Regions from separate parts of the Paenibacillus sp. FSL M7-1455 genome, predicted to be linked through region 2. Evidence: riboswitches for the same ligand, from Rfam matches in the RefSeq annotation. Region 2 holds a riboswitch; the other holds the start of a gene.
What was found. A riboswitch is a leader RNA that binds a small molecule or an ion and turns the genes downstream of it on or off. The one in region 2 is predicted to bind cyclic di-AMP.

Region 1: another riboswitch for cyclic di-AMP. It lies ahead of NYE48_RS00140 (ubiquitin-like domain-containing protein); the one in region 2 lies ahead of NYE48_RS04695 (hypothetical protein).

The regions. Positions count from the first base shown of each region.
Region 1 covers NZ_JBBORO010000001.1:18,162-33,315, forward strand. Annotated here, with positions in the region: gene NYE48_RS00065 (hypothetical protein) at 1-125, shown strand, start outside; gene NYE48_RS00070 (hypothetical protein) at 190-714, opposite strand; gene NYE48_RS00075 (sigma factor G inhibitor Gin) at 923-1,114, shown strand; gene NYE48_RS00080 (aminotransferase class I/II-fold pyridoxal phosphate-dependent enzyme) at 1,436-3,037, shown strand; gene tmk (dTMP kinase) at 3,257-3,901, shown strand; gene NYE48_RS00090 (cyclic-di-AMP receptor) at 3,968-4,297, shown strand; gene NYE48_RS00095 (YaaR family protein) at 4,636-5,079, shown strand; gene holB (DNA polymerase III subunit delta') at 5,292-6,266, shown strand; gene NYE48_RS00105 (PSP1 domain-containing protein) at 6,314-7,114, shown strand; gene yabA (DNA replication initiation control protein YabA) at 7,143-7,505, shown strand; gene NYE48_RS00115 (tRNA1(Val) (adenine(37)-N6)-methyltransferase) at 7,623-8,384, shown strand; gene rsmI (16S rRNA (cytidine(1402)-2'-O)-methyltransferase) at 8,381-9,265, shown strand; gene NYE48_RS00125 (AbrB/MazE/SpoVT family DNA-binding domain-containing protein) at 9,475-9,729, opposite strand; gene NYE48_RS00130 (HD domain-containing protein) at 10,041-11,321, shown strand; gene NYE48_RS00135 (TatD family hydrolase) at 11,389-12,159, shown strand; cyclic di-AMP (ydaO/yuaA leader) riboswitch at 12,374-12,598, shown strand; gene NYE48_RS00140 (ubiquitin-like domain-containing protein) at 12,869-14,047, shown strand; gene rnmV (ribonuclease M5) at 14,201-14,749, shown strand; gene rsmA (16S rRNA (adenine(1518)-N(6)/adenine(1519)-N(6))-dimethyltransferase RsmA) at 14,753-15,154, shown strand, end outside.
Region 2 covers NZ_JBBORO010000001.1:1,006,508-1,021,661, reverse strand. Annotated here, with positions in the region: gene kdpC (potassium-transporting ATPase subunit KdpC) at 51-665, opposite strand; gene kdpB (potassium-transporting ATPase subunit KdpB) at 745-2,775, opposite strand; gene kdpA (potassium-transporting ATPase subunit KdpA) at 2,875-4,551, opposite strand; gene kdpF (K(+)-transporting ATPase subunit F) at 4,614-4,676, opposite strand; gene NYE48_RS04695 (hypothetical protein) at 4,897-5,289, opposite strand; cyclic di-AMP (ydaO/yuaA leader) riboswitch at 5,466-5,641, opposite strand; cyclic di-AMP (ydaO/yuaA leader) riboswitch at 5,751-5,957, opposite strand; tRNA gene NYE48_RS04690 (tRNA-Leu) at 6,429-6,511, opposite strand; gene NYE48_RS04685 (helix-turn-helix transcriptional regulator) at 6,649-7,491, opposite strand; gene NYE48_RS04680 (MFS transporter) at 7,629-9,032, shown strand; gene NYE48_RS04675 (helix-turn-helix domain-containing protein) at 9,229-9,582, opposite strand; gene NYE48_RS04670 (PAS domain-containing protein) at 9,836-10,453, shown strand; gene NYE48_RS04665 (MarR family transcriptional regulator) at 10,679-11,074, shown strand; gene NYE48_RS04660 (MFS transporter) at 11,086-12,315, shown strand; gene NYE48_RS04655 (DUF2804 domain-containing protein) at 12,551-13,573, shown strand; gene NYE48_RS04650 (alpha/beta hydrolase) at 13,703-15,154, opposite strand, start outside.

The DNA of each region.
Region 1 (15,154 bases), 990 kb from region 2:
CCTCCAAGGTGTTTGAAAAGCAAAACCGGGTGGTTCATTTGACCATCCACGACGATTATTTTACGGTGACCGTTCTTGCGAAAGGCAAGGCGGCCGTAAAAAGCACCGACTCCACCAAACCATAAAAGACCAGCATCTTTAGGGATGCCGGTCTTTTTTCATTCAGCGGGAATCATCTGCATAAATGAATCATTGTTTGTAGTAAGAGATATCCTGGGCGTTAAATTTGATCATGCCGTCTTTGCTGAGGCGGGACAGGCGGGCATAGGCATAGAAACGCGGCAGCAACAGCCAGAAGTGCCAGAACAACAAAGAGACGACAAATGAAAGAGGCGACAGGAACAGAAATATGAGAAAGAGAACGAGCCCTATGCCTGTAATATACGTATAGACCTTGCGAAACAAACGGAAGCTGATATGCTGGTCCGTAACGTATCCGATCCAAGGCAGCCGCATGGAGAAACTCCACCGTTTATGGTAAGCAGGTCCGGCAAGGAGCAGTACCGAGCGCGAGATGACATAATGGATCCAGAAAACGAGCGGAGCTGCCAAGGCAAAATAAAACGGGCTTTTCCAGGAAATCATGACGGTCTCGGCAATGAGCGCGATATAAGGAAGAAGGAGATAACAGCGGACGAACATCCGCTTTACCGGAATCCTTTTGATTAACTTATAATGATAAAAGGTAGCGTTACTATGGTTCTCCTCAATCATAGGAAAATAGCGTTCCTCCCTCATGTCTTTATTTCATATATCGGCTGATGGAAAGCAATTCGTTAAGTTTTCTTGTACAAACACGCGTTTAGTCGCAGTTGCATAAGAATGGTTTAGGTCATTGGGGATATGAAACAACTATGAAAGGGTTTAAAATAATAGAAAATGAGCCATACTTCATAGTAATCAAAGGAACAAGGTGGGATGGATGATGGAAGACAATCATACCGAACACGTCTGTATTATTTGCGGCCAAGCAAAAGAGGAAGGGATCACCATTGTGTCCCAGTTCATTTGCGAGGATTGCGAAAGCGAAATGGTGCACACCGATGCTGGCGATGCAAAATATCATTTTTTCATTCATCAGATGAGACAGATCAGCATGCAGACACAAGCGTAAGGCAACCTTGGCAACATATTCGAAAATAGCCTCGATACCGTTGGATATATCGTGCACCGCAAAATTGCGGACGAAGGAAGGGTAGGCGTGAAGCCTGCCCTTTTTTTAATATCCTGAAAATAACCGGGGAATGACACCGGAAAAGGAAGGGCGTAGGGCAGCTCCTAGCAGCAACAGCCGCTCAGGATGGCAGGTGTTTTTACTGTGATGGCCTTCAAACAGCTTCTGCACACGCTAGCGGCGTCTTATGTTTCAATTCGCTGGATGGTTCAATATGCGGTAAAATAGGGTATAGATTGAAACCGGAAGGACCGAATTGAAATGGGCACAGAAAAGCTGGAAAAGGGAAAAGCGCCTTTATTCGAGGCGTTGCAACAATATAAAAACGGAAGGCAAGCCTCCTTCCACGTACCCGGCCACAAAAAAGGCCGAGCCTATGCCTCCTTTGGAGGGGCGGGCTTCCTGGATCAGGTCATGGAGGCGGATGTCACGGAAATTACAGGGACGGATGACCTTCATCATCCGGAAGGCGTTATCCGGGATGCGCAGCTGCTTGCGGCCGATTGTTTCGGGGCGGAGGAAAGTTATTTCCTTGTCGGCGGCAGCACGTCCGGCAACTTGGCCATGATTCTGACCGTTTGCTCGCATCCGGGGGATCTGTTGCTGGTTCAACGCAATGTACATAAGTCGGTATTAAACGGCCTGATGCTGGCCGGAGCCAAAGCGGTGTTTCTCGAGCCGCAGGTGGACGAGTCCAGCGGGCTGGCTACGGCGCCGTCAGCCGAGACGGTCGCCGCCGCGTTAGCCGCCTATCCGGAGGCCAAAGGCGTGCTTGTCACCATGCCCAACTATTACGGCATGGGAACAGATTTGGCGCCGCTCGCCGGGGCCTGCCACCGGCACGACGTGCCTCTGCTCGTGGACGAGGCGCACGGCGCCCATTACGGGCAGCATCCCCGGCTGCCCCGAAGCGCACTGGCCAGCGGCGCGGACGCCGTCGTCCAATCGACGCACAAGATGCTGGCCGCGCTCACCATGGGAGCCATGCTGCACGTCCAAGGTCCGCGGGTGAACCGCGGACTGCTCCGCCAGCGGCTCGCCATGGTGCAAAGCTCGAGCCCATCGTACCCGGTGATGGGCTCTCTCGACCTGGCGCGGCGCCAGCTGCACGTGCAGGGCGCCGCGGCTTTCACGGCGGGGCTTGCCGCCGTGGAAAGCCTGAAGCGCGGCCTCCAAGAGCTGCCGCGCTTCGGGCTGCTGCAGCCGCGGGCGCAGCAGCAACAAGATGCCGCCGGCGCAGCATCGGCGGCCTATGCCACGCAGGACCCGTTCAAGGTGGTCATATATGACCGCACCGGGGTCCTGAGCGGCTACGAGCTGCAGCACCGGCTTGAAGCCTGGGGCTGCATTCCCGAGATGAGCGATGACCGGTACGTGGTCCTGCTCTATAGTTTGGGGTCGACGGAGGAGGACACCCGTCACCTTTTGAAGGCCCTTTCGCATATATCTGTAGAGAAGGCGGACGCCCAGCCGCTGCATTTTTCGTCAGGCGCCCCGGTACAGCATGCTTCGCTGCCGGTCGACAGCCGGGAAGAGAACGTTCATGTCGAATTTTCCACGTGGAACATTTTTGACCAAGCGGCTTTTTCCGAGCCGATCGCTTTCAGCCTGATCCCGGTGGAACCTGATGAGACGGAAGCCATTCCGCTCGATGCGTGCGCAGGCAGAGTGGCGGCGGAGATGGTGATCCCGTACCCGCCGGGGATTCCGATTCTGTATCCGGGCGAACGGATCACCGAATCGGTGGCGCTGAAATTGAAAAGGCTTGCCCATTCCGGCGCTAAATGCCAGGGCGTGCGGGATCCGAAGTTGGGAACGATCCTTGTCCGCAAGCGTGGAAGCCATGCGGAAAGCGGAAAATGAATGCCGTATCCTTGCAAAGGAACCAAAGGCCAAACGTGGGCAGTTGCCGGCATATGGGGACTGTCCGTTCCAGGCGATGTTTCCGGATGCGGCGCATGTACCGACCTGACGGCTAAAAGGATGCACCAACACCAAGAGCAGGAATCAACGCGGCGTTGGCGCATCGAACCGTGGCAATTGACGCAACCTAAAAATAGCAAAAGAGCAGGAGAATGTTGAATGAGCAAAAGCAAGGGAATATTCGTTACGCTGGAAGGAGGAGAGGGTTCCGGAAAAACGACGGTGATCGCCAAGCTGAAGGATTATCTGGAAAAACGCTCCGTACCTTATATCGTGACGCGCGAGCCGGGCGGCATCGAAATTGCCGAGAAAATACGCGAAATCATTTTGAACCCGAGCCATACGGCAATGGACTCCCGCACGGAGGCTTTGCTGTATGCGGCATCGCGCAGCCAGCATTTGGCGGAAAAGGTCGAGCCGGCCTTGGCGGAAGGCAAGCTGGTGCTTTGCGACCGCTTCGTGGACAGCAGCCTTGTCTATCAGGGATATGCCCGCGGAATCGGGATGGATGAAGTATGGGCCATCAATCAATTTGCCATCCATGACCGGATGCCGCAGCTTACGTTCTACTTGGACATCGAACCGGAAGCCGGATTGGCGCGGATTGCCGCCAGCCGGGACCGGGAAGTGAATCGCCTCGATTTGGAGGACTTATCGTTCCATCATAAAGTACGGGAAGGATACTTGCAGCTTGCCGAACGTTTTCAGGACAGAATCGTCGTGATCGATGCTTCGCAAACCGTGGAAAATGTCGAACAAGAGATAATCCGTAGCTTGGAAGAGCGGATTTTAAAGGATTTTTGAGGAGCTTTGTCAAATAAGTAAGTATGGCTCATTGCAGGCCAAAATTCAAAGAGGAGGGAATGCAGGATGAAACTGATCGTTGCGATTGTACAGGATAAAGACAGCAACCGTTTGTCGGCGGGGTTGGTGAAGGCGAATTTTCGGGCGACAAAACTGGCAAGCACCGGCGGATTTCTTCGGGCGGGAAACACCACATTTATGATCGGGGTGGACGACAGTCAGGTCGAGGCCGTCATGAACGTCATCCGCAGCAGTTGTAAAGTCAGGGAACAGCTTGTAACCCCGGTTACGCCGATGAGCGGCACGACAGATTCTTATTTGCCTCTCCCCGTTGAAGTTCAAGTGGGCGGAGCCACCGTATTCGTGCTCCCGGTAGACCGGTTTGAACATTTCTAAAATGAGGAAGTTCCCGAAAATCGAAAGAGCCGCCTCGTAAACGACGATAGTTGGACGAGATGCAAGTTGCTTTCTATATTGTACCCGGGACAAAGGCATTGCCATCTGCAAAGCCTGTCAAACCTCAAAGGCGATGCTGCAAATCGGGCCACGATATGGGGCTGCTGATGATTCGCGCTTAGTACAGCGCCGATAGATTCATCCTGTCAGTCCCTTCAGCGGCCATCCATGTTGCAGCATGCCGAACCATCTCATGGATGCGAACGCAAATCGCTTCAGTATAAGGCATATTGTTTAGCCTGGTTATTATTTTTGGCAGCCAAAGGCAGGAGATATACGTGAAAATCAACCCGGGGTTTAGGCCCATTAAAAGCGAACTTCCGGTAACGGACGGCTTAACCAAACCCGTTCAGCAAAAATCCTTCCTGGACGTCATGCAGCAGCAGAAGGAAACGGCCTCGCAGGAGGAACTCGGCCGCCGGTTCAAGGAGATCCAGATGCAAGGAGAACGCCTTGCCCGTTCCATGACCATCCGCGAGCTTAAAGCATACCGTCTGCTGGTGAAACGATTTTTGGAGGACACGGTAAGACGCGGCGTTACCATGAAGGAAGCGCGGGGCTGGGACCGTCGCGGACGGGGAAAACGTTATAAATTAATCGATGAGATTGATGCGGCATTACTCGAAATGGCCGATGAAATGTTGGAAAGCGAGCAAGGAAAAATCGAGCTGCTGCAGCGGATCGGCGAAATCCGCGGGATGCTGATCAATCTCGTTTTTTGAAGAAATAGGAATGAACAACTTCGCCCTGTCATGATAAACTAGAGATAGTACCGATCATCATGAAGACAGATTTAAAGGGGAGATTCTGCAAAATCCCGGACGGGTTTCGGAGCTGCTGCCGGTTATGAAGAAGCCTGAAACGATAGGCGCTGCCGACGGCTTGCCGAAATGGGTCTGCGGTTTTGCAAAATCATTTTAGGAAGAGAGGAACTATGTCTTTTCAGGATATTATGGGACAGGATGCGGCGAAGAAGCTGCTGCAAAATGCGCTTCGCAGCGATTCCGTCAGCCATGCTTACATTTTCAGCGGGCCGGCCGGCTGCGGGCAGATGAAGACGGCAACCGCGTTTGCGCAGGCGCTGTTCTGTACCGAACGCGTGGATGATGCCTGCGGGCAATGCTTGGAATGCCGCAAGGTCCAGCACGGCAACCATCCCGATCTGCATCTTCTCGCTCCCGAAGGTTCGTCCATCAAAATAGACCAGATCCGCGAATTGCAGCGGGTCTTTTCCTATCGTTCGGAATCGGAGAATCCGAAGGTGTATATCATAGACCATGCGGATGCGATGACGGTGCAGGCCGCCAACAGCCTGCTTAAATTTTTGGAGGAGCCCCCGGTTCCGGCCGTGGCCGTCCTGATTACCGAAAATGGACAAGCCCTGCTGCCGACGATTCAATCGCGGGCCCAGACGATTCCCTTTTTTCCGCTGAATCCCGGAATGATGCTGCAGCAGCTGGTCGACGAAGGATACCCGGCGGCGCTTGCGCGCTGTGCGGTGCATTTATCCTCCGGACTGGACGGATGCCGCGAAATGATCGAGCAGAATTGGTTTGCAGAAATTAGAAACGTAGTGTTACAATTAGGGAAGGAAGCCCTCGGACGAGGCAGCTCCGCTCTGGTGACCGCAGGGCAGAAGGTGTTTAAGGCCGGGCTCTCCGATCATCTGGATTTACTGTTAAGCTTGTTTCATTTGTGGTTCAAAGATATGCTTCACGTCCAGTACGGAAGGCACGAAAGTATCGTTTTTATAGATCAGCTGGAGTTCTTGTCCACGCATGCATCATCCCGCAGCACAGCACAATGGGTCTCCTATATGGATTTGGCCGCAGAGTGCCGGAAAAAATTGCGCTACAATGTGAATGGCCAACTTTGTATTGAACAATTTTTGATCGGTTTGGAAGGATAGCTTCATGGCCAGCCAATTTTTTCTCTGGCATACAAGGGGGTTAGTTTTTGTACAGTGTAGTGGGCGTCCGTTTTAAGAAAGCGGGCAAAATTTATTACTTCGATCCGCTTGATTTTCCGATTGAAAAGGATCATAGCGTTATCGTTGAGACGGCGCGCGGCATCGAGTATGGTAAAGTTGTGGTCGGCAAAAAAGAGGTGCAGGAAGCCGACGTGGTCCTGCCGCTCAAAAAGGTGATACGCATCGCCGGCGAAGCCGACGCACGCGTTGTGGAAGAGAACAAGCAGGCCGCGAAAGAAGCTTTTACGACCTGTTTAAATAAAATCCGCGATCATGGGCTCAAAATGAAGCTGGTGGACGTGGAATTTACGTTTGACCGTAACAAAATCATTTTTTATTTTACGGCTGAGGGAAGAGTGGATTTCCGGGAGCTTGTCAAAGATTTGGCCGGGATTTTCCGGACGCGGATCGAGCTCAGGCAAATCGGGGTCCGGGACGAAGCGAAGATGCTGGGCGGAATCGGCCCATGCGGTCGCATCCTTTGCTGCTCCTCGTGGCTCGGCGACTTTGAGCCGGTATCCATCAAAATGGCCAAGGACCAAAGCTTATCGCTGAATCCGACCAAAATTTCCGGTTTATGCGGAAGACTTATGTGCTGTTTGAAATATGAGCATGATAATTATGAAAGTGTGAAGGAAGAACTGCCATCGGTAGGCAAAATCGTCATCACGTCTTTGGGCGAAGGCAAGGTGGTTGGCATCAACGCCGAAAACCGTTCCGTTCATGTCCAGCTGTTTGACATCGGCAAGGTGAAGGAACTGCAAATGGATGACGTTGTCATTAAGTAGACCATAGGGTTACTTTCGGGGTGGAGACTTGGAAAAGAAAAGTATTTTTGCACACATTCAAGAAATGGAAACACAAATGGGACAGATCCACAGTGATCTGGGTGAAATGAAGCTGATTATGAAAGAACTGCTGGAGGAGAACCACCGACTGACGTTGGAAAACGAACACCTCCGCAAGATATTGAAGGAAGCTGTGCCCGCTGAAGAGGGAGCTCCTTTGCCGCAGCCTCATGTCCCGATCAAACCCGAGCATCCCAGCGATGTCGTGGGCGAAGGGTATGACAATTTGGCACGGCTTTATCATGAAGGCTTTCACATTTGCAACGTGTATTATGGACATTTGCGCACGGAAGGCGACTGCCTTTTCTGTCTGTCTTTTTTGAATAAATGAAGCCGTAGGAGCGATTCCTACGGTTTTTTTTCAAGAAATAAAGCATTTATAATGAAACGGGTCCGTAAGTGTAAACTTTGACGGATAGAGAACAATAGATAAAGGAAAATGGAACCGATGAATATGGACAAAAGTCTTTTGGAGCCGTCGGAACGCATCGACGATCTGTTGACGCATGATCTGCACATCATTCAAAGCGACGAGGTATTCAGCTTTTCGATGGATGCCGTTTTGCTGGCCCGGTTTGCCGGCATACCGCCAAGAGGAAAAATTTTGGACCTCTGCACGGGGAACGGGGTCATACCGCTGCTGCTGAGCACGCGCACCAAAGCGCACATCGAAGGGATCGAGATTCAGCCTAGGCTTGCCGGTATGGCCAAACGCAGCGTGGCGATGAACGGGATGGAAGACCGGATCGTCATTCGGGAGGGAGATTTAAGGGAGCTTTATAAGGAGACGGGACATCAGGCTTATGATGCCATTACCGTCAATCCGCCTTACATGCCGCTGAACGGAAGCGACATCAAACTCAACCCGCATCAGGCGATTGCCCGCCATGAAATCAGCTGCACGCTGGAGGAGGTCATCCAAGCCTGCTTCAGATTGGTCAAGCCGGGAGGAAAGGTAAGCATGGTTCATAAACCGTCGCGTCTCGGCGATATCATCGCTTTGATGCGAAAACATAGGCTGGAGCCGAAACGGATGCGTTTCGTTCATCCCCGTGCCCATCTGGAGGCCAACATGGTGTTGATCGAATGCATACGGGAGGGGAAACCGGAGGTAAGGCTGCTTCCGCCGCTGATCGTTTATGACGAGCAAAACCGATATTGTCCGGAAATCATGGAAATTTACTACGGTTCCAAAGAGGGAGAAGCATGAGTCTGACACGACAAAGCAGTTTTCAAAACCGGTCCGGAGACGGCAAAGGGGCTCTGTATCTTGTCGCTACGCCGATCGGGAATTTGGAGGATATGACGTTTCGGGCCATACGGACGTTAAAGGAATGCGACATCATCGCGGCAGAGGATACGCGCCAGACGCGAAAACTGCTGACGCATTTCGAGATTAGCCCGCAAATGCTGTTCAGCTACCATGAGCATAACAAGGGGGCAAGCGGACCGGAATTAATACGCTATATAATAGAAGGAAAAAATTTGGCGCTTGTCAGCGACGCCGGTCTGCCGGCGATTTCCGACCCCGGGGCTGATCTCGTCAAGCTGGCGGTCGAGGAAGGGATCAGCGTCATACCGATTCCGGGAGCCAATGCGGCGCTGTCGTCTTTGATCGCATCCGGCCTTCCGACCGACCGTTTTACCTTTATCGGGTTCCTTCCCCGGGAACGCAAAGATGTGGAGGAGACGCTTCAATCTTTTCAGTCGGCCCAGGGGACGCTGCTGTTTTACGAATCGCCGCACCGGGTCATCAAAACGTTGACCGCGATCCAAAGCGTGCTTGGAAACCGAAAAGTCGTATTGGCGCGGGAACTGACGAAACGTTACGAGGAATTTGTGCGCGGGGACGTCCAGGAATGTCTCGACTATCTTCAGGAGCATCCGCCGCAGGGCGAATATTGCGTGGTCGTGGAAGGCACGAGCCCGGAAGAGGAGCAGGAGCGGCTGGCCGCATGGTGGCAGAACCTGACGATCGAGGAGCATGTGGCGCACTACGAGGCACAAGGAATTCCGCGCAAAGAGGCCATGAAAAAAACCGCGGTCGACCGCGGCGTCTCCAAGCGCGATATTTATAACGCATTGATTTGAGCCTGCTGCAGATGCCCAATGCCTTGGCTGCCGAAACCAAGCCCGCTTGCGGGAAGCGTGCCTTAAGGCCCATAACCTGCGGCGGGCAACGCAGCCGGCGGGACAAAAAAATGTCTCCAAAGGCCGGGTTCTTAGCCTAGGAGACACCAAGGAGATATGAAAAAGGTTAGAATTAACAAATAGAATAATACTATTATATACTAAAAAACTTAATTTGTCACAGGTGTTGGGATTTCCGAGATGCAATCGTGGCAAACAATTTTTCCTTTGAAGTAAGTCACGTTCTCGGCATTGCCGCAAAAGATGCAAGCAGGCTCATATTTCTTGAGCATAATGCGTTCTCCGTCCACGTAAATTTCCAATGCGTCTTTTTCCCCGATGCCCAGTGTGCGGCGCAATTCAATCGGAATAACGACCCGGCCCAGTTCATCTACTTTTCTTACAATACCAGTTGATTTCATCATAACTGATCATTGCTCCTCTCGCCATAGTTTTATAGTGCCATAATTCGACAACGTTCTCTCTTTTATGATATCAATAATACCAACGATTCCCAAAAAAGTCAACCTGCAAATTCGTCGCCAAAATGAGAACAGATTGCATGGCACCTGGGATATCACTCATACCAGGATTCTTTTCCCATTATATATCCTTGGTAGGATAATGTCGATTTGGAAATCAATTTTTCTACCCGAAACGACACTATTCGACACGGATTGTCGAAAAAAGTTCAAAAATAGTTTAATTTTAAGCTTTTAAAAAGGAGATGAGTCGCATGCATACCTTAAATGAAGAAAAAGTGTTCAAGGACCCCGTACATAATTACATTCATGTCCAACACTCCACCATCTGGCGGCTGATTAACACGGCGGAGTTCCAGAGGCTGCGGCGGATCCGCCAACTAGGCACCTCGTATTTGACGTTCCACGGGGCGGAGCACAGCCGGTTCTCCCACTCGCTTGGCGTGTATGAAATTACGCGCCGCATCATATCCCAATTCGAGCGAAGCGGCTACGCGGATTGGCCGAACAGCGAGAAACTGTTAACCCTCTGCGCCGCCTTGCTGCATGACCTGGGGCACGGCCCTTTTTCCCACTCGATCGAAGAGGCGTTCCGGATGGACCATGAGGATTGGACCCGCCGCATTATTCTCGGGGATACCGAAGTAAACGCGATTTTGACCGAGGTGGCCGAAGACTTTCCCGCCAAGGTCGCATCGGTAATCGCCAAGGATTACGAGCATCCGATCGTGGTCAATCTGGTGTCGAGTCCGCTGGACGCCGACCGGATGGACTATTTGCTGCGGGATGCTTATTACACGGGCGTCAATTACGGAACGATCGACATCGACCGGATCCTGCGCATGCTTCGTCCGTACCAGGGAAGAATCGTCGTGAAGGAATCGGGGATGCATGCGGTGGAAGATTACCTGATGTCCCGGTACCAGATGTATTGGCAGGTTTATTTCCATCCGGTGACGCGCAGTTCGGAAATCATTTTGCGGCAGATCTTCCGGCGCGCGAAGGAGCTATACCGGGATAACTACGTTTTTGGCTTCATGATTGAGCCGCTTCCGGGGCTTTTCGAAGACCGGCTGACCGTGCAGGATTATTTGAAACTCGATGAAGCGCTGATCCAAACCGTGTTTTCGCAATGGACGAACGAAAAAGACGCCGTGCTGAGCGAGCTTTGCAGCCGTTTTATGCATCGCAGGCTGTATAAATATGTGGAAGTGGAATCGGTGGATCTGGAAATGATCGAAGAGATCCGCCGCGATTTTGAGCGGGTCGGCCTGAATCCCGAATACGATCTCGAGATTGATTTTCCGACGGATCTTCCGTACGATGTATTTCGGCCGGGAGACGGATCCAGCCAAAAGCAGATTCTGCTGCTTGACCGGGACGAACGCCTGCGGGAAATATCGGAGGTGTCGGATATTGTCCGCTCCATCAGCGGCATACATCGCGGGAAATATCACTTATATTATCCGGGGGCGAAAATGAAAGACGTTATTTCTTCCCTATCCGACCCGGTTTCCCGCATTTTCAAGCGATAACGACAGCATGATTCACGGATTTGCCCCATATTAATCTATGCTTTATGACACGAAGGGAGTTCCAGACATGAATTTATTCGACACGCATACGCATTTGGACGCGCCGCAGTTCGACGAGGACCGCGAAGAGACCATTCGCCGCGCCGTGGAAAACGGCGTCAGCCGGATGATCAACGTCGGTTTTAACCGCGAAACGATTCCGTCCACGATGAAGCTTGCGGAAACGCATGATTTTATATACGCCGCCGTCGGCTGGCATCCTCAGGATGCGATCACGATGAAGGAAGGGGATCTCGAATGGATTGCATCTTTATGCAGCCATGAAAAAGTCGTGGCCATCGGCGAAATCGGGCTCGATTATTATTGGGATACCTCCCCGAAAGACGTGCAGCACCGGGTTTTGCGCCAGCAAATCGGGTTGGCCCGGGAGCTCGGCATGCCGATCGTGATCCATAACCGGGATGCGCACGAGGATATCGTGAAAATCCTGCGGGAGGAAAAGGCCAGCGAGGTCGGAGGCGTCATGCACTCCTACTCCGGCAGCTGGGAAACGGCCAAGTTATGCCTGAACATGGGGTTCCATCTATCCTTCGGAGGACCGATCACGTTCAAAAACGCCAGACAGCCCAAGGAAGTGCTTGCGCAGGTTCCGATGGACCGGCTGCTGATCGAAACCGACTCTCCGTACCTGACGCCGCACCCATTCCGGGGGAAGCGAAATGAGTCTGCCAACGTTCGTTTGGTAGCCGAGGCAGCTGCCCAGATTAAGGGGGTCGAGGTGGAGGAAATTGCCCGAATCACCACCCAAAATGCACTGGAACGATTTGGAATTAAGTGAAAACGGGAGAAAAACAGCTGAAAAAACGAGCATGAACGAAGCATTAAAGAATTTTAACCAAAAAAACCATGAATATTACAAATTTTTAACCATATATTCAAATAAACGTTGTTGATTCCCGCTTTACAACATGCATCAAAACAGGATATCATCTTTTCAGTGAACTTGGGCTGCTGTAAGCCGCTTCCTTTTTCGGCATCGCGGCAGCCTCCGTGAACCAATCTCGCTGAGTCTTTCGGTCTCGAAAGAGCGGGGGAACCAATACATAGAGCGCGGCGGTCCCTTTTATACCGACCCGGGCTCGGGATGTATTTGATTTCTTTTCAGGGTCTCAGGGGTGAATTCGGCGCGGTCCGCCATGAGCGGGCTGGCGTTGATCGGGCGGCTCTCTTTCGCCCAAACCCGACAGCTAACCCCGTAAGCGACATAAAGAGAGGGTTTCGTGCATTTACTTTTCCGTCATTCTGACATCCAGGGAAGCCACGAAGGAGACCTCATAAGCTCTTAGCTGGCTTCTTTTGTTTTTGAATAATGGAGAAGGCGTCGTCATACTGTTGTAAAACGGGAGGCGACAAATCATGAAAAAAAGATAGGTTCATGGTGCAAGAACGCATGCTCCTTATGTGTTCTTGTAAAAAATCGAGTATAGCCCGCGTCAAATCATTCATGCGTAACTCTAATGGCGAGGCTATGAAGGAGGATCGAGAAGGTGGGCATTTTCCATCAAGAAGAGACCCATGATTCAAAAATCTCCAGCATGTCTTACGCATTGCGATGGAAGCATGAGAATTTGCGCCAAATCTCTACTGCAGCTATCGTTACGATCGCGGTCACCATCATGATTTTGCTGCTGGTCAACTCATCCACGCGCAAACAGGTGTACCTGGTGGTAGACGGTCAGGTCAAAAAGATTCAGACTCACAAATCCGTTTTACAAGAAATGCTGGATGAGCAGGCAATCAGCCTCAAACCGGAAGATCAAGTCTCCATGCCGCTGAGCGGATCGCTCCAGAATGGTGACAAAGTGGTGATCGACCGCGCCGCTCCCGTTCAATTGACGGTGGACGGGGCAACGAAAAAGTTGTATACCACCAAAGACACGGTTGGCGACGTATTGAAGGAGTTCGGCGTATCGCTCAAAGAACACGATAAAGTCACTCCGGCTCTGACCGAGCGGGTGACGGGCCAAACGGATATCCGTATCGTGCGCGTCAACAAGCAAGTCGTGGACCGCCATGAAAGTTTGCCTTTCCGCGTCATCAAGACGGCCGATCCCAGCCTGACGGTCGGCGACAACCGCGTCATTCAGCAGGGAAAGCCCGGCGTGATGGTGCAGCACATCGAAAAGGTATATCATGACGGCCAAATGGTATCCATGCGCATGGTGGGCAAGGAAGTGCAGGCAAAAACGCTGGATAAAATCATCGCCGTGGGCACGAAGAAAAAACCGGCTCCGCCTGTCGTCGTTCAAACAGCGGCCGTTAAATCTTCTTCCACCGCCCAAACTTCATCAGCCGCCAAAACGAAAAAAACCGTAAGCAGCAATAACCGCGTAAGCAAAGCCGGTGTTGATTTCTCATATAAAAAAATGATTCATGTCTCGATGACGGCTTATTCTGCCGGCGAACCCGGAATCGGTACCCGTACCGCTACGGGAACGCGGGTCACGGAAGGCCGCACCATCGCCGTGGATCCGAACGTGATTCCGCTCGGCTGGTGGGTGTACATCGAAGGCATCGGCTTCCGCCGTGCCGAAGACACGGGCGGCGCCATTAAGGGCAATAAGATCGACCTCTACTATGACTCCGTGAAGCGCGCCAACAACTTCGGCCGCAAATCCGGGATGAAAGTATACGTCATCGGCCCCGTGAAGCCGCAATTGAATTAATTTCGTTTTACAATGTCATTCTAATGTTATAGTATTATGATCATGAAAATGTCATGCTAAAGAAGAGGAGCATTCCTCTTCTTTTTGTTGTTTGGATGTCCGAAAACTTACGACGCATGAACGGACGAGCTTTAGGAAAGGGAGAAGCAGGTCATGATCAAGGAAGTCATAGTCGTGGAAGGACGGGACGATACCGTGGCCGTGAAGCGGGCGGTGGAAGCCGACACGATCGAAACCGGCGGTTCGGCGATCAACGGCCGCGTACTGAAGCGGATTGCCTTGGCCCAGGAACGCCGGGGAGTCATTGTGTTGACGGACCCGGACCATGCCGGGGAGCGGATTCGAAAAATTATCGCGAGCAAGGTTCCCGGCTGCAAGCATGCCTTTATTCCGGAGTCGGAAGCGACGCGGAAAGGGGACATCGGCGTGGAGAACGCTTCGCCGGAAGCGATCCGCAAGGCCCTCTCCCGCGTGCATACGACCTACGAAGGCGCGGAAAGCCTGATCGATATGGAGGATCTGATGGCCGCAGGGCTTCTGGTGCACCCGGACGCGGCCCGCAGACGCATGGTGATGGGAAACCTGCTGGGCATAGGGTATTGCAACGGCAAGCAGTTCCATAAGCGTCTGGCCGTTTTTCAGATTACGCGCGAGGAGTTCGCGGAGGCGTTAGCCCAATTGGAACAGGAAGGGGAAGGTTGAGATATGCAGCGAATGGACGATATCGCCTCGCCAAGACGGACGAAGGAAATCATCCAGCGTCACGGTTTTTCGTTTAAAAAAAGCCTGGGGCAAAATTTTCTGATCGATCAAAATATTTTAGGCAAAATCGTGGAGGCGGCGGGACTGGATGCCTCCAAGGGAGCTTTGGAGATCGGGCCGGGGATCGGAGCCCTTACCGAAAAGCTGGCCCGGGAAGCGGGCGCCGTCACGGCCGTCGAAATCGACCAGCGGCTTATTCCGATTCTCCAGGAGGTATTGGAACCGTATCCGCATGTGCGCATTCATCATGGCGACGTGCTGAAGACGGATCTTGGCGCCCTCTTTAAGGAGGATTTCGCGAATGTCTCCAAAGTCAGCGTCGTTGCCAATTTGCCTTATTACGTG
Region 2 (15,154 bases):
TCCATGGCGGATTCTTTTTGCGGTTTTTCAGCCGGATTTATTTCCGAAACCTATTTCTTGGTTAATGCCAGCTCTTGCAGCGCCAAATTCAGCCTCAGCACGTTCACTCTCTTTTCGCCGAACACGCCCAGGTCGCGCCCCTCGGTATTTTTTTCGACCAGCTGCTTCAGCTGCTCCTCGGAAAGCTGCCGGAGTGCGCCGATTCGCGGAATTTGCGCCTCGGCGGCCGCAGGCGAGATGTGCGGGTCAAGCCCCGAGCCGGAATTGGTGATCAGGTCCACCGGCAGTTTGCCGATCGGAACCTGCGGATTTTCCTTTTCCCACCGGGCGACGGAAGCTTGAACCCGCTTGAGCAGCTCCGGATTGGACGGGGCATAGTTGTTGGAACCGGAACCGGCGGCGTTATTGTCGATGCTGGAGATCCGTCCCTGGAAAAACGATGGATCGGCAAACGTCTGTCCGATGAGCTCCGAGCCCACCGTTCTTCCTGAGCTGTCCTTGATCATGCTGCCGTTGGCTTGATGCGGGAAAATCAGCTGGGCCAGCCCGGTGCTGGCCAGCGGATAAGCAAGCCCGCAGACAATGATCAGCAGCAAGCTGGAGCGCAGCGCCATCATCCAAATGGAGCCGTGCGGCATTTCTTCGAATTTCGCCGTTGTTTTCATTGGATATCACCCTTTTTCATATCGTCGATAAGGAATGTTCTCTTTTTTTTTCTCTGCCATTAAAAATCAATCTCCATGGTCAGATCCACAGATGCACGACCAGATCGATCAGCTTGATGCCGGCAAACGGGGCGATGACGCCGCCGAGCCCGTAAATCATCAGGTTTCGGCTCAGCAGCCGCGCCGAGCTCATCGGTTTGTATTTGACCCCTTTCATCGCGAGCGGAATCAGCAGCGGGATGATGACCGCATTGAAAATAAGCGCGCTGAGGATCGCGGACAGCGGAGAACCCAGCCCCATCACGTTCAGCGCCTTCATCTGCGGAATGGCTGCCATAAACATCGCCGGAATGATCGCGAAATATTTGGCGACGTCGTTTGCGATGCTGAACGTCGTGAGCGCGCCGCGCGTCATTAGCAGCTGCTTGCCGATCGCCACGACTTCGATGATTTTGGACGGGTCGGAATCCAAATCGACCATGTTGGCCGCCTCCTTAGCGGCGACGGTGCCGCTGTTCATCGCGATCCCGACGTCCGCCTGGGCGAGCGCAGGCGCGTCGTTTGTTCCGTCCCCCGTCATCGCAACCAGCTTGCCTTCGGCCTGCTCGCGGCGGATGACGGCGATTTTGTCCTCCGGCTTGCTTTCGGCGATAAACTCGTCGACGCCGGCTTCGCGGGCGATGGTGGCCGCCGTGAGCGGGTTATCCCCCGTGCACATGATCGTTTTGATGCCCATTTGGCGCAGCTGCCCGAAACGTTCCTTCATCCCGGGTTTGACGGTATCCTTCAAATGGATCAAACCGTAGATTCGGCTGCCGACCGCCACGGCCAGCGGGGTGCCGCCTTCCGACGCAATCGCGTCGGACTTCGCCGCCAAATCCTCCGGAATGCTGCCGCCTTGGGCGAGCACCCACTGCCGCACCGCGTCGACCGCGCCCTTGCGGACATGCCGCCCGTCCACCAAATCGATGCCGCTCATGCGGGTTTCGGCTTTGAATTCAATAAACTCGCCGCCGGCCGCCACCTCGGCATCATAAGCAAGCTGCTGCTTTTTCATCAGCTCCAGAACGGATCGCCCTTCGGGCGTCTCGTCCTTCAGCGAGCTGACAGCCGCCCAATACGCCGTTTCGGCCGGCGCCGCTCCCCCAACCGGGATAAATTCGCTCGCCATCCGGTTCCCGTACGTGATCGTTCCCGTTTTATCAAGGATCATCGTGTTGATGTCGCCGGAGGCTTCCACCGCCTTCCCGGACATGGCCAGCACGTTGAACTGCGTCACCCGGTCCATCCCGGCGATCCCGATCGCGGACAGCAGGCCGCCGATCGTCGTCGGGATCAGGCAGACAAGCAAAGAAATGAGCACCGGAATATCCAGCGAAACGCCCAAATGCTTGGCAATTGGCGCCAACGTGACGACCACGATCAAAAAAATCAGCGTCAGCGTGGTCAGCAGCGTATTAAGCGCAATTTCGTTCGGCGTTTTCTGGCGCGACGCGCCTTCGACGAGCGAGATCATCCGATCGAGAAACGACTCCCCGGGGTCGCTGGTGATGACGACCTTGATCCGGTCGCTCACGACCCGGGTTCCCCCGGTCACGGAGCTGAAGTCGCCGCCCGCTTCCTTCATGACCGGAGCCGATTCCCCGGTGATCGCCGATTCGTCGACCGACGCGAGCCCTTCGATGACCTCGCCGTCGCCCGGAATCATTTCGCCCTGGGATACGACGACGACGTCGCCCTTGCGCAGCTCCGTCGAGTTGACGACTTTGATTTCGGAACCGACGCATTTGTTCGCGGTCGTTTCCTGTTTCGTCTTTTTCAGGGAGTCGGCCTGCGCCTTTCCCCGTCCTTCCGCCAGTGCCTCGGCAAAATTGGCGAACAGGACCGTGAACAGCAGAATCAGGAACACCGCCAAATTAAAGCCGGTGCGACCGGTCGTATTGAAGTAACCCGGAAACAGCGCCATCAGCAGGACGACGAACGTTCCGACCTCCACGACGAACATGACAGGGTTTTTCATCATGACGACCGGATTCAGTTTGATGAAGCTGTCCTTCAGCGCCTGCTTTGCGATGTTTCCCGTCAGCATGCTTTTTCGTTTTCCTTCCATGGTTTTTCCACCTCGTTTATTCAATCGCTTTGAGCTTTTTACGGGGATGCTTCCCGCGAAACCGCTCCCGCGTCCATTTTCCAAACAACCGATTCGGCCTTACATCGTCAAAAACTCCGCGATCGGCCCCAGCACCAGCACAGGCAGGAAAGTCAGCGCCCCGATCAGGAGCACCGTTCCGACCAAAATGCCGGCAAACAGCTTCGTGTCCGTCCGGAAGGTGCCGATCGATTCGGGAACGAGCTTCTTGCCGGACAGCGAGCCCGCCACCGCCAGCAGCGCGATGATGGATACATACCGTCCCAGAAGCATGACGAGCCCCGTGCTGACGTTCCAGAACACCGTGTTATCCCCCAGCCCTTCAAAGCCGGAGCCGTTGTTCGCCGCGGATGACGTATATTCGTACAGCGATTGGCTGAGCCCGTGATACAGCGGATTGGACAAGGCGTCCGTGCCGAGATGCGTCATAAACGAAATCGCCGTCGGCGCCAGAATGATCAGCGGATGCGCCAGGATCGCGACGGCGATCAGCTTCATTTCCCGGCTTTCGATTTTTTTCCCAAGAAACTCCGGCGTCCGCCCGACCATCAGGCCGCAAATGAACACGCCCAATATCGCGTACATCAGCATGTTGACAAGACCGACGCCTTTGCCGCCGAAGACGACGTTCAGCATCATCTCCGCCAGCGGAGCCAGTCCGCCGAGCGGGGTCAGCGTATCATGCATGTTGTTGACCGAACCGGTGGTCGCCGCGGTCGTCACGGCCGTGAACAGGGCGGATTGCGCCACGCCGAAACGAACCTCTTTTCCTTCCATGCTGCCCTGCGAGGCATCGATACCCAACTGATTGATCAGCGGGTTGCCGCTTTTTTCCGATACGTACGTCAGGGACAGGAACCCCAGGAACAGCACCATCATGGCCGAAAAGATGATCCAGCCCTGCTTGCGGTTGTTGGCGAAACGCCCGAACGTGTACGGCAATGCGGCCGAAATCGTCCACATGCTCAAAATTTCAATGACATTCGTGAGCGGACTTGGATTTTCAAACGGATGCGACGAGTTCGCTCCGAAAAAACCGCCCCCGTTCGTCCCCAGATGTTTGATCGACTCCAAGGAGGCCACCGGCCCCATCGCAATATGCTGCACCGCTCCGCTTAAAGTATGGACGGTCACTGTCGGATCAAGCGTTTGGGGCACCTTCAACCCCACAAGCACCAGGGTGACGATCAAGGCCAGCGGCAGGAACACCCGGACATGCGCCTTGATGAAATCCTCGAAAAAGTTGCCCAGCCCGCCTTCGCGGCGCGTGATGCCCCGAATAAAAGCGATCGCCACGGCCAAGCCGGATGCGGCCGAAGTAAACATCATCATCGTGATAACGATCATCTGCCCCAAATACGACATGCCGCTTTCGCCGCTGTAATGCTGCAGGTTCGTATTGGTCATGAAACTGATGACGGTATTGAAGGACAAGCTGGCGTCCATGTTTCCCGTCCCGTTCGGGTTGACCGGCAGCCCGCCCATCAGTCTCAGCACCGCGTAACTTACGGCCACCAACACGATGTTGGTTGCGATCATGCTCAGGGCGTATGTTTTCCAGCTCATTCCCGAGCGCTTCCGAAGGCCGATGATGGCGTAAAAAAGCTTTTCCACGGGACCGAAAATCCGGTCCGTCCGATTCGGTTCATTAGAAAAAACGTGGTAGATGTAACTGCCGACCGGTTTAACCAATAGCAGCAGCACCACGATCACGATGCCAATCTGCAACATATCCAAAATCGCTTCCTCCTCTTCAAACGCGGATGAAGGCGGCTTCGCCTTACCCGCACAGCTTTTTTTTAAAACCGTTCCGGATGGATCAGGGCATACACCAGGTAGATGAACACAAACGCCGTCAGCATTATTACCACAATCATTTGCCGTCTCCTCCCCCGTCCACGATATGGCCGCACCACATCAGAAACAGCAAAAATATTCCGAACACGCCCGCCAGCGTCAATATCATGAAAAGGTCCATCATGGATCAAACTCTCTCCTTTTTCTGCCCGGCTGCCTGCCTTTTGCAAGCTCCGGACATTTCTTGCTTCGGCCTTCCGCATCCTGTTTCAATCGTCCAAACCGTTACTTCAGCAAAAAACCGACCTCGCCGTTTAGCGTATGAATGACATGGTCCGCCCCAAGCCCCCGGTAAATGCCCGGCGAGTGATGCGCCCGGGTGATTACGTAGATGGAATCCGGCGTCCAAGCACGGCAAATTTGCAAGTAACGGCACGTTAAATTCAAACTGTTTTCGAATATAAAAATCCGGCCGATCCTCCACTCGGGCACGACCCATTCCTCCGTGTTGTTGGTATGGAGCCGGATGACTTTGGAGACGCCCAGCTTCTTCAGATCGCGTTCTTCCTTGGCATTGTTCGTCAGCGCGGCGAAAGGCCGCTTGAGATAGATCAAAAGCTTGATAAAATTGCGCCCGGCCTCGTTCGGGGCCGTCACGACGATGAGTTCCTCTTCCACGGCTCTCGCCTCCTTTCGTTTCTGGATCGGGCGATCCCAACAACCGCGTCTTTTATTAAAAAATGCTTATCCGAAATGCTGACCCGAATAAAAAAAGCCGCAGGAAAGAGGATTCTTTCCCGCGGCTTCCAACATCCATGACCAAAGAAAGCCATGAAATATCGCTCACGACGAATGGGGCCTCTCCCGATACGCTTACGAGGTTAGCTGACGGATTCGGGCGTGAGAGTCGCCCTTCCCCCGTCCGGTTTTCGGACAAAGGGATTCACCCCGGCGCCATCCGCTTGTGGAAGCAAACGGCGCGTTGGTTCCCCCGCTCCCGGCCAAAGCCGGAATTCAGCGTTAAAGACGTTTCTATTGACTTTCATCCATTTTGTGCAACGTTGCGTTTTTGGCAATAAAAAACCACAGAGGTCATCCGATCCCCTGCGGCCGATGTTCATCGATCACAAGTTTCATCATTCCTCTCTCAGGCGACGCTTACGAGGTTAGCTGACGGATTCGAGCGGTGAGAGTCGCTCTACCCGCGATCGGATCCATGGCATCCGTTTCGCAGGATTCACCCCGGCGCCTCCCCTGCCTTCCGACTCTCACATCGGACGACGGGAACGCGCGATTGGTTCCCCCGATTTCCGCTTCTTCGAACGGAAACTCAGCGATTTTAAAAAATGGAAACATGTTCAATTACGATTTGAATCATACACCCGCGTGCAGCGGCATGTAAAGGAGTCGCGAAATCGTTATCCGCGTAAAATGGCGGCCCTAGCATACAGGTTATCGCTTACAAAAGTGTTTATCTGCGCCAAGCTCTCGCATGCTCTCTATTTTTCGCGTTTTTGGCAATGGATGCGAAAGTCCCTTCTATTGCGTTTCTTTGAATACGGATCCCTTTTTCCGCAAACCGGCCAGGCCCAATCGAATTGCGGGCTACTGCCTTATGGCGACCCAAATCATATAGAATGGAACAAAATAAAAACAAAAAAAGAGGCCGCGTGGGCCTCTTTCGTGATATGTGAGTCTATGGAATTCCCCGCTGCGCAAACGCTTCTTTTCACGAACGAACGCTTGGATGGCGAAACATTGCCCGATGCAACAAAAAAATCCCTGCAAAACAGGGATTTTCTCGGTCAGATCGTCAATGCGGTAGAGAGGACTCGAACCTCCACGGGCGTACGCCCACTACCCCCTCAAGATAGCGTGTCTGCCATTCCACCACTACCGCATAATATTAACTTTTGCAGCAACTCTGTTATTATACACCGATTATCACGATATGTAAATAGTTTATTTCTTTTATGCAGTCCGATCCCGTGAAATACAAGATCCGTTGCGTAAAAACGGGCCGGGGACCCGGCCCGTTCATTCCCTCAACAGCTTGCCCAGCTTGGCGACCGTATCGCCGTCCGCCGTCGGAACGTTGATCGTGACGGTCAAACCCGGGTCGTCGGACGTCACAAACGAAACCTGCTCGATTTCGAGCCGGCCCGCGGCCGGATGATGAATGATTTTTTTCCCTTCGGGGCCGTTTAAGACGTCATGCCGCGGCCACCACGCCCTAAATTCTTCGCTTGCGCGGTTTAATTCCCCGATCAAGTCCGTCCACCATGGATCCCCGGCGAATTTGGCGTAGTTTGCCCGAAATTTCGCCAGACGGTGCCGGGCATGGGCTTCCCAACGTTCCTGGAGCAGGCCGCGGACATCCGGGGAGGTAAACGTACGCCAGACGGAGTTGCGTTCCCTTGCCGGCATCGTTTCATATTCTCCATATATTATGCTGGCGATCCGGTTCCATCCCACGATGTTTAAGCGCTGGTCGGTCACGTAAGCCGGGCTTGTTCCCTGCAGGTCCAGAAACCGCTGAAGCGCAGGCGTAATTTCCGCGGCAGCCTCCCCCGAAACGGGGGGATACTGCTGCAAGGCAAGCAGAAACAGATGTTTTTTTTCATCGGCATCGAGCTGCAAGGCGCGCGCGATGCTCTCCAGCACCTGGGAAGACACCTGTATGTTTCGGCCCTGTTCCAGCCACGTATACCAATCGACGCTGATGCCGGCAAGCAGCGCCACCTCGCTGCGCCGAAGTCCCGGAGTCCGCCTGCGCCCCTCCGTCGGCAAGCCGGCCTGCTCCGGCGTCATCCGGGCGCGCCGGGTCCGCAAAAACTGGGCAAGCTCCCGAAGACGCTCCCCATCCGCTTTTTCCCACAAGTGCTTCTCCTCCCCTTCCCGTTCCCTAGGAGAATTTCTCCTAGGATAAACCCTCATCTAGTCCCATGATAAGAACCATTATACACTTTCCCGGTAACGGCGATGACTGCCGATTTTGCCTTTACGGAGGGATTGTCTTGGAAAAAGCGATGAACATCAAGTCCGACGGCCGCTGGAAGCCGGCTAAAGCGCTGCTGCTGCTCGGACTGTCGATCGGATACTTTATGGTGCTGCTGGACACGACGGTAGTCAGCGTCGCGCTGCCCGCGATCCGCGCAGACCTTGGCGGCGGGATTTCCGGCCTCCAATGGGTCGTCAATGCGTATACGATCGTGTTTGCCGGCTTCCTGCTCTCGATGGGCGGGCTGGCCGACAAACTGGGAGCGCGCCGCGTCTATGCCGGAGGGCTGGTCCTGTTTCTGGCCGCTTCGGCCTTGTCAGCGGCCGCCCCTTCGCTTGGCTTGCTGATCGCCTTGCGCGCCGTTTTGGGCATCGGAGGCGCGGCTCTGACGCCGGCCTCGCTAGCGCTCGTTGCCCATGCATTTCCCGAACCGTCCGCACGAGCCCGGGCGCTTGGCATCTGGGCTGCGGTCACGGGGATCGCCATGGCTGCCGGGCCCGTTGCGGGCGGCCTGCTGGCCGATTCGCTCGGGTGGCGAAGCATCTTCCTGCTGAACGTGCCGCTTGCCGTCATCAGCTTGGCCATCGTCCTGCGGCTCGGCGCCGAAACCGCCCGCAAGCGGCGGCAGCCCCTGGATTGGACGGGCCAATGGACGGCTGTAACGGCCATCGCCGCGTTATCCTTCGCGCTCATGGAGGGATCGGCTTACGGCTGGGGATCACCGATCGTGATCGCCGCTTTCGTCCTGGCGCTCGTCAGCGCGGCTCTCTTTGCGCGGGCCGAAATGAAAGGCCCCGACCCGCTGCTTCCGCTGGGAATGTTTCGAAACGCAACCGTATCGGCGGGAATGATTGCCGGCATGGCCGTCAATATCGGATTGTCGGGCATTTTGTTCGCGCTGCCGCTCTTTTTTCAACAAGCGCGCGGATTATCGGCTCATACGGCAGGCCTGGCCCTCCTTCCGATGACGATCCCGCTGGTATTCAATCCGATCGTCACCGGCCGCATCGTCGGCCGGATCGGCGCCAGAATCCCGATGACCGCAGGATTCCTTCTTGCAGCCGCGGGAACGATCTTGCAGCTGCGAATGGTTTCAACCTCCGATTACGCCCTTCCTTTGATCGGCCTGTTCCTGATCGGCCTTGGAGTTTCCCTCACCATCCCCGCGCTCATGACCGCGGTCATAAGCGCGGTTCCCCGGGAGCAGACAGGCGCCGCATCGGGCGCATTAAATTCAAGCCGGCAGGTGGGCGCGACCTTGGGCGTGGCCATGATCGGCGCGATCCTCGGCGGCGCCCCGTCGATGACGGCGGGGATGCGCCTGGGGCTGGCCCTGACTGCGGCCGTCCTGCTGGCCGGGAGCCTGCTGTCGTTTGCCTTTATCGGCCGAAAGGGCCGTAACCCGCGGACTGGACGTTAATTTTCCCAATCACAAAAAAGAGCCTTGCTCCCAAAGCAAAGGCTTCTTTTTTGCGTTGTCCCGGGGCAAGCCCCCATGATAGCCGCTCCCTCAAGGCTTGCCGCCATCCGGCTGACCCATCGGGATCGGCGGTCCATCCTTCCTGCAGGAACGGACGCATGCGTCCCTTAAGGCCGTCGCGTCCGATTCTATTTGCTCATTCGCCGTTCGATTGTTTTTTTCGGTAACGCGTAAACTCGATATATTCCCTAATGAACTCTTTTTCCTTCTCGGACAACGGAACGTCGCCGTCATCCCCTTCCTCCCATGCATATGTACCTGTGTTTTCCTTCAAATGAAAACGCTCCTGGTCTTTGCCCAAAATCAGCCAATCGAGGCTGACGTCGAAAAAGGAGGCAATTTCGATGAGTTTATGGGTACCCGGCGTTGATTTTCCTCTTTTCCAATCCCCCAGGTTCCCCGTGCTGATGCCGAGCTGCTCGCAAAACGATTTTTTCGTCATCCCCCGCATTTTGATTAACGATTCGATTCGCTCGTAAATGGATTGCATATTAAACCGCCTTCCGATAATTCTTATGACGACGTATTTTCGTAATTTTTCTCTTGCAAAATGACGTAAAAAAGTATATACTTTTCTTTATGCTACGGTAATTATAACATAACAATAATTGGAGAAATAAGTTTATTCCCTTATTCACGCAATCCTCAAACATCCGATGCGAACTCCCCGTCAGACAGACCTGAACCAGCACGCCGTACCTGCGATAAAGCACTTCCAATACAAATAGAGGGAGCGACCTTAGTTGCCTAAAACAAGCTTCACTTTTCCCGAAATCATCGATTCGTTCAAGCAGGCCGTCGCGGTCGTCGATGCCGACGGCTGCATTGTCTCCGTCAACCGAAACTGGGTCCAAAATTCGATCGATGCGGGCATTCCCGAAACGTTCGAATGGATCGGCGTCAGCTTCATGCAGATTTATTACGCCCTGTCGGAGGCCGACGGACGGCCGCCGGACGAGCTTGATTCCGTATTGAACGGAACGCTGCCTTATTATCGCCAGGAAATCCAGTCCTCGATGCAGCATGCGAATAAGTGGTATCTGCTCGAAGCCTCGGCGATTTACGACGATGGCCGCCATACCGTCAAAGGGATGACCGTGTCCTTCACCGACATCACCAAGAGCAAAATGATCGAGCATGATTTGCTGGAGGCCCTGACCCAAATCCGAACGCTGCGCGGGCTCCTTCCGATCTGCGCCGTCTGCAAAAGAATCCGCGACGAACAAGATATTTGGAATTCGGTCGAAAGTTTTCTCGAAAAACATACGCATGCGGAGTTCACCCATGACATCTGTCCGGACTGCATCCGGCGCCTGTATCCGAAGTATTCCTCTATTTTGGACGGATCGTCCTGCTCGTAAACCGGCTTTGACATACGCATGCCCGGATTGTCGTTTCGATGCGCGACGCTCGAATGCCGTCCGTGCTTGTATGCATCCGCAATGAATAACATTCCATTTTATGGATGTTTCGTTGACGATTTCTATTTATATGAATATAATTGTTATGACAATTAATTGAAGGAGTGCATCTCTCTGAAAAGGTCCAAATTGCCCCACCAATCGATTGGATTCCGGTTCGGCAACATGTCCCGCAAAATGTCCTCCCTGTTTGCAAGCAGACTGAAGCCGTACGGCATAACCCCCGAACAATGGACGGTGCTGTACCAAGTGTATCTCCAGGAAGGAATCAACCAAAAGGAGCTTGCGCTGAGATCCGGCAAAGACCAGCCCTCCATTACGCGGATCCTCGACGTTCTCGACAAAAAGGGCTTCGTCCGGCGCAAACCCGACCCCGGCGACCGGAGAGCCTATTTGATCTATGCGACCCCGGCCGTTAAGCAGCTGATGAACGAAACCGAGCCGCTGGAGCTCAGCCTGAACGACGAGCTGATCGCCGGGATTACGGACGAGCAGCTCGAGACGCTCGACCAGATTATGAAACAAATCAACGCCAATATTGACCGAATATTTGTAGAGTAGAGGTTACAACCATGGAAGACACCAAAGACAAATTGTGGACCCGGGAGTTTATCATGCTGACGGTGTGCAATCTGCTGCTGTTTTTGAACCTGCAGATGATCTTGTCACCGCTCCCCGGTTACGTCAAAGAACATTTTCACGCGGGCGCTTTAACGGTCAGCCTGTTCACGACCGTGTTTGCTTTATCCGCCATTATCTCCCGTCTCTTCTCGGCGAAAGCGCTGGAAAAAGGGAAACGCAACGTCATCTTGTTTCTGGGGCTGGCCCTGGCGCTTCTCGCCACGCTGGGCTACCTATGGAGCGGCACGCTTGCGCTGCTGCTAGCGATGCGGATCGTGTTCGGCATCGGCTTCGGCATGGGCAGCACCACGCTTCCGACGATGGCATCCGGGATCGTTCCGGTCCGCCGCCTCGGCGAAGGCATGGGGTATTTCGGCTTATCGACCAGCATAGCCTTGTCCCTTGGACCCGTCATCGGCAGCATGCTGCTGGAAAAACAAGGGTTCACGGCGCTCGTGTACGCAACGATCATCGTGATCGCCCTTATTTTCCCTCTTGTTTATCCGCTGGCGAAAAAAGTTAAACCGCCGGAGCCCGCCGCCGTTCCCAAAGCATTTTCGGCCGTCCCGGAGAAAAAGGGATTCCCGAAAGCGCTCCTGCTGCCAAGCCTGCTGAACCTGCTCATGTCCGTGACGTACGGCGGGCTCCTCAGCTTTATGAACCTGTTCGGCAAAGAGGCCCATTTGGCCAACGCCTCGCTTTTCTTTTTGTTTAATGCGGCCGCGGTCATTTTGATCCGGCCGATTTCCGGCAAAATTTACGACAAAAAAGGCCATAAAGCCCTGCTCATCCCGGCAGCGGCATGTTTGATCGTCGGGCTGTGGCTGCTGTCCTATTCGACGTCGACCGGCTTTTTGGCGCTGGCCGCCCTCTTCTACGGGCTTGGATTCGGCACGCTGCAGCCGACGCTGCAATCCTGGATGCTTCAGCTCGTACCGCCGCAGCGGCAAGGGATGGCGAACAGCATGTATTTCAACTCGCTCGACTTCGGGGTGGCCGTGGGCGCGCTCGTTTTGGGGCAAATCGCCGCCTTCAGCAGCTACGGCACGATGTATCGGTATTCCTCGTTGTTCCTGGGCGTCTTTATCGCCATTTATGCCTTGTACCTGCTGACCCGATCCAAAGACGGGGCGAAAGCCATGCTCCGGCCTTCCCCGGACAACCGCTCGATCGAAGGTTAAACGTTGCAGACCCTTCCGCACGCCGCGGAGGGGTCTTTTTCCACGCTTCGTTTTAAGTCCCGGCAGCCCCCTGGAATTTAAGGTGATTCTTCGAACCGCTTCCCCATATAATGGTTTCATGACATCCGTAAGCCTAACGTGAAAGCCATTTAGCAAAAATGCAGCGGCACATGTCTTTTGTTTTTTGTAAACGCTTTCTAAATCTAATCGCAATACATAAGGAGGAAGACCCGTCATGCGAAACCACCGGATTACGACCTTCTCCGATTTGCTCTACCCGAACGGTACCTTGATGCAAAAAGGCTATTCGACCAAAGCCGTGATGCGCTACAACCGCAAGCATATTAAAGCTCCGCCGTGGCGGATCAAGGAATGGGATTTCTACCAAGTGTCCAATGACGATTGCTGCCTCCAGCTGACCATCGGCCACGCCTCTTACGCCGGGGAAGTTTCCGCGATGCTGATCGATTTGAACGAGAAAAAAACATACGCCGCAAAAGAAATCATCGCGCTCCCGTTCAACCGGCTGCACATGCCCGCTTCCGCCGAGCATGGGGATTTGGCCGTTCGCCGCAAAACGATCGACATGCAGTTTGAGGTGTACAGAGGCGGCCGCCGTTTGCGCTGCCGAACCCGAGATCCGAAAACGTTCCCCCGGATGGACGTCGATATCGAGCTTTCCCAGCCCGATCTGGAATCGATGGTCATTGCAACGCCGTTTGACGAAGATCCTCGCTATTTTTATTACAATCACAAAATCAATTGCATGCCTGCCAGCGGCACGGTCGCGTTTGGCGACCGGACGATCGCGTTCGAGCCGGAAACGGCTTTCGGACTTCTCGACTGGGGACGCGGCGTCTGGCCGTTCAGCCATGAATGGGTTTGGGGCAGCGGCAGCGCCTGGATCGGCGGCAAACGTTTCGGATTCAACATCGGCTTCGGGTTCGGCAATACGGAGGCCGCCACGGAAAATATGCTGTTTTACGACGGAAACGCCCACAAGCTGAACGAGGTGTACGTCGACCTGGCGGCAGGCGGATACATGTCCCCGAAAAAAATCACCAGCGATGACGGGCGGTTCGAAATGGATTTTGAGCCGATCTACGACCGGTATACCGAAACGAAAATGCTGTTCGTCGACAACCGCTGCCACCAAATTTTCGGGCGGTTCAACGGCAAAGCCGTTCTGGACGACGGCACCGTGATCGACGTGAAGGACATGTCGGGGTTCGTGGAGCACGCGGTCCATCACTGGTGACCACAACCGGCTGCGGCAAAAAGCCCTCCCGGTTCATTCCGGAAGGGCTTTGAATGCTCCGTAAAGGCATGCGTAAGAATATGCGCCGGCCCTGCAGAACGGAGCGGACCACCTGCTGGAGCGAAGGGTTCAGCGCGTCACGATCCGCAGCATCGGGCTCAGCAGCGAAGGCAAAAGCGAGACATGCCCCTCCCCTTGCACCTCGTTCATCGAAATTGTTTTTGGGCCGCGGCCGCTTGCCGTCATCAACGCATACAGCCGGTACGCATCGCTGACCATGTGCGGCTTCTCCAGGCTCCCTACGCTTAAGTGCAGCTCGATTTCCGAACGGGGAAGCGCCAATGCACCGCTGCGTTCCTCCCAAAGCTTAAAGATCAGGCCGTTTTTCCACCAAATCGACGGGCTGGCCGCGAAATATCGCCGATAAGCGTTTGGCCTCGTTAACATCGCATACAAAACCAGGAAACCTCCGAGCGAATGGCCGAAAAAGGACTGCCGGGAACGGTCCACCGCATAAGCAGACTCTACGGCGGGTTTCAGCTCGTATTCCAGAACATCAAGGAACGCCTCCGCTCCGCCGGTTTGCGGCCAGCCGGAAGCATCCGGTCTTTGCGGCAGCTCGCTGTCGTCGGCATAGACCGTATAATCGAAAAACCGTTCCTTCGTGACGATCGGATCGTCGGAATGGTACCCGATCCCGACGATGAGCGCCGGCGGAATCCCGTGCGGCCCCCGCGACTGCAGCCTTGCCGCTTCCGTCAGCGAACCGAAGGAAGCATTCGCATCCAGCGTATACAATGCGGGATAACCTCCTTCCGGCGGCGGGCCCGCGGGTTCGGCGATCAGGATCCGGTATTCGCGGCCGTTCAGGCCGGAGGTGAAGCTCCAGGTCCGCGTGCCCGGGAGATGGACCCCGCCGGTGTCGGTCATGGCCGAAGCCTTGACCGCTTCGTCTTTTCTTCCGAACAGCCATTTTAAGGCTTCGGGAAACCGCCTCATCATAAACAGGTTGTCATGCGTGCCTTCCGGCTCCAAATCCAGCTTCAATCGGCTGACAGGCATCCCTTTCTCAAGCCACAGGCGGTGCGCTTCCTTCGTCAGCTCCACCATATGCCGCTGCCGATTGTTCTTGTAAATGCCCTCCTTTTCCCCGACGGACATATACATCCGCACCGGGTTCCCGGCGTTATCGCGTTCCTTGATGAAGTCGACCGCGCCCTCATACCAGAAAGAGGCCGATAGCATGCCGATCCTGCCGAACGCGTCGGGACGCCAGAAGCCTGCGAACCAAGCGATCAGGCCGCCGAGCGATCCGCCGAGGATGGCGGTATCCTTCGCATCGCTTTTTGTCCGATAATGGCTGTCGATGTAAGGCTTCAGCACATCCGCCACCTCGTCCACATATGCCCGCCCCCGCCCGCCGAAGGGCGGAAATCCGTCAGCGAGCGCGGCGGCCGGCCACGGCGTATATTCGTCATGGCGGGAACGAGGCACGATCCCGACCAAAATGATTTCCTCGAGCTGGCCCGACGTATGTAAATGCTGCAAATAATTCAGGCAGCCGGCAAACAGTTCCCCGCC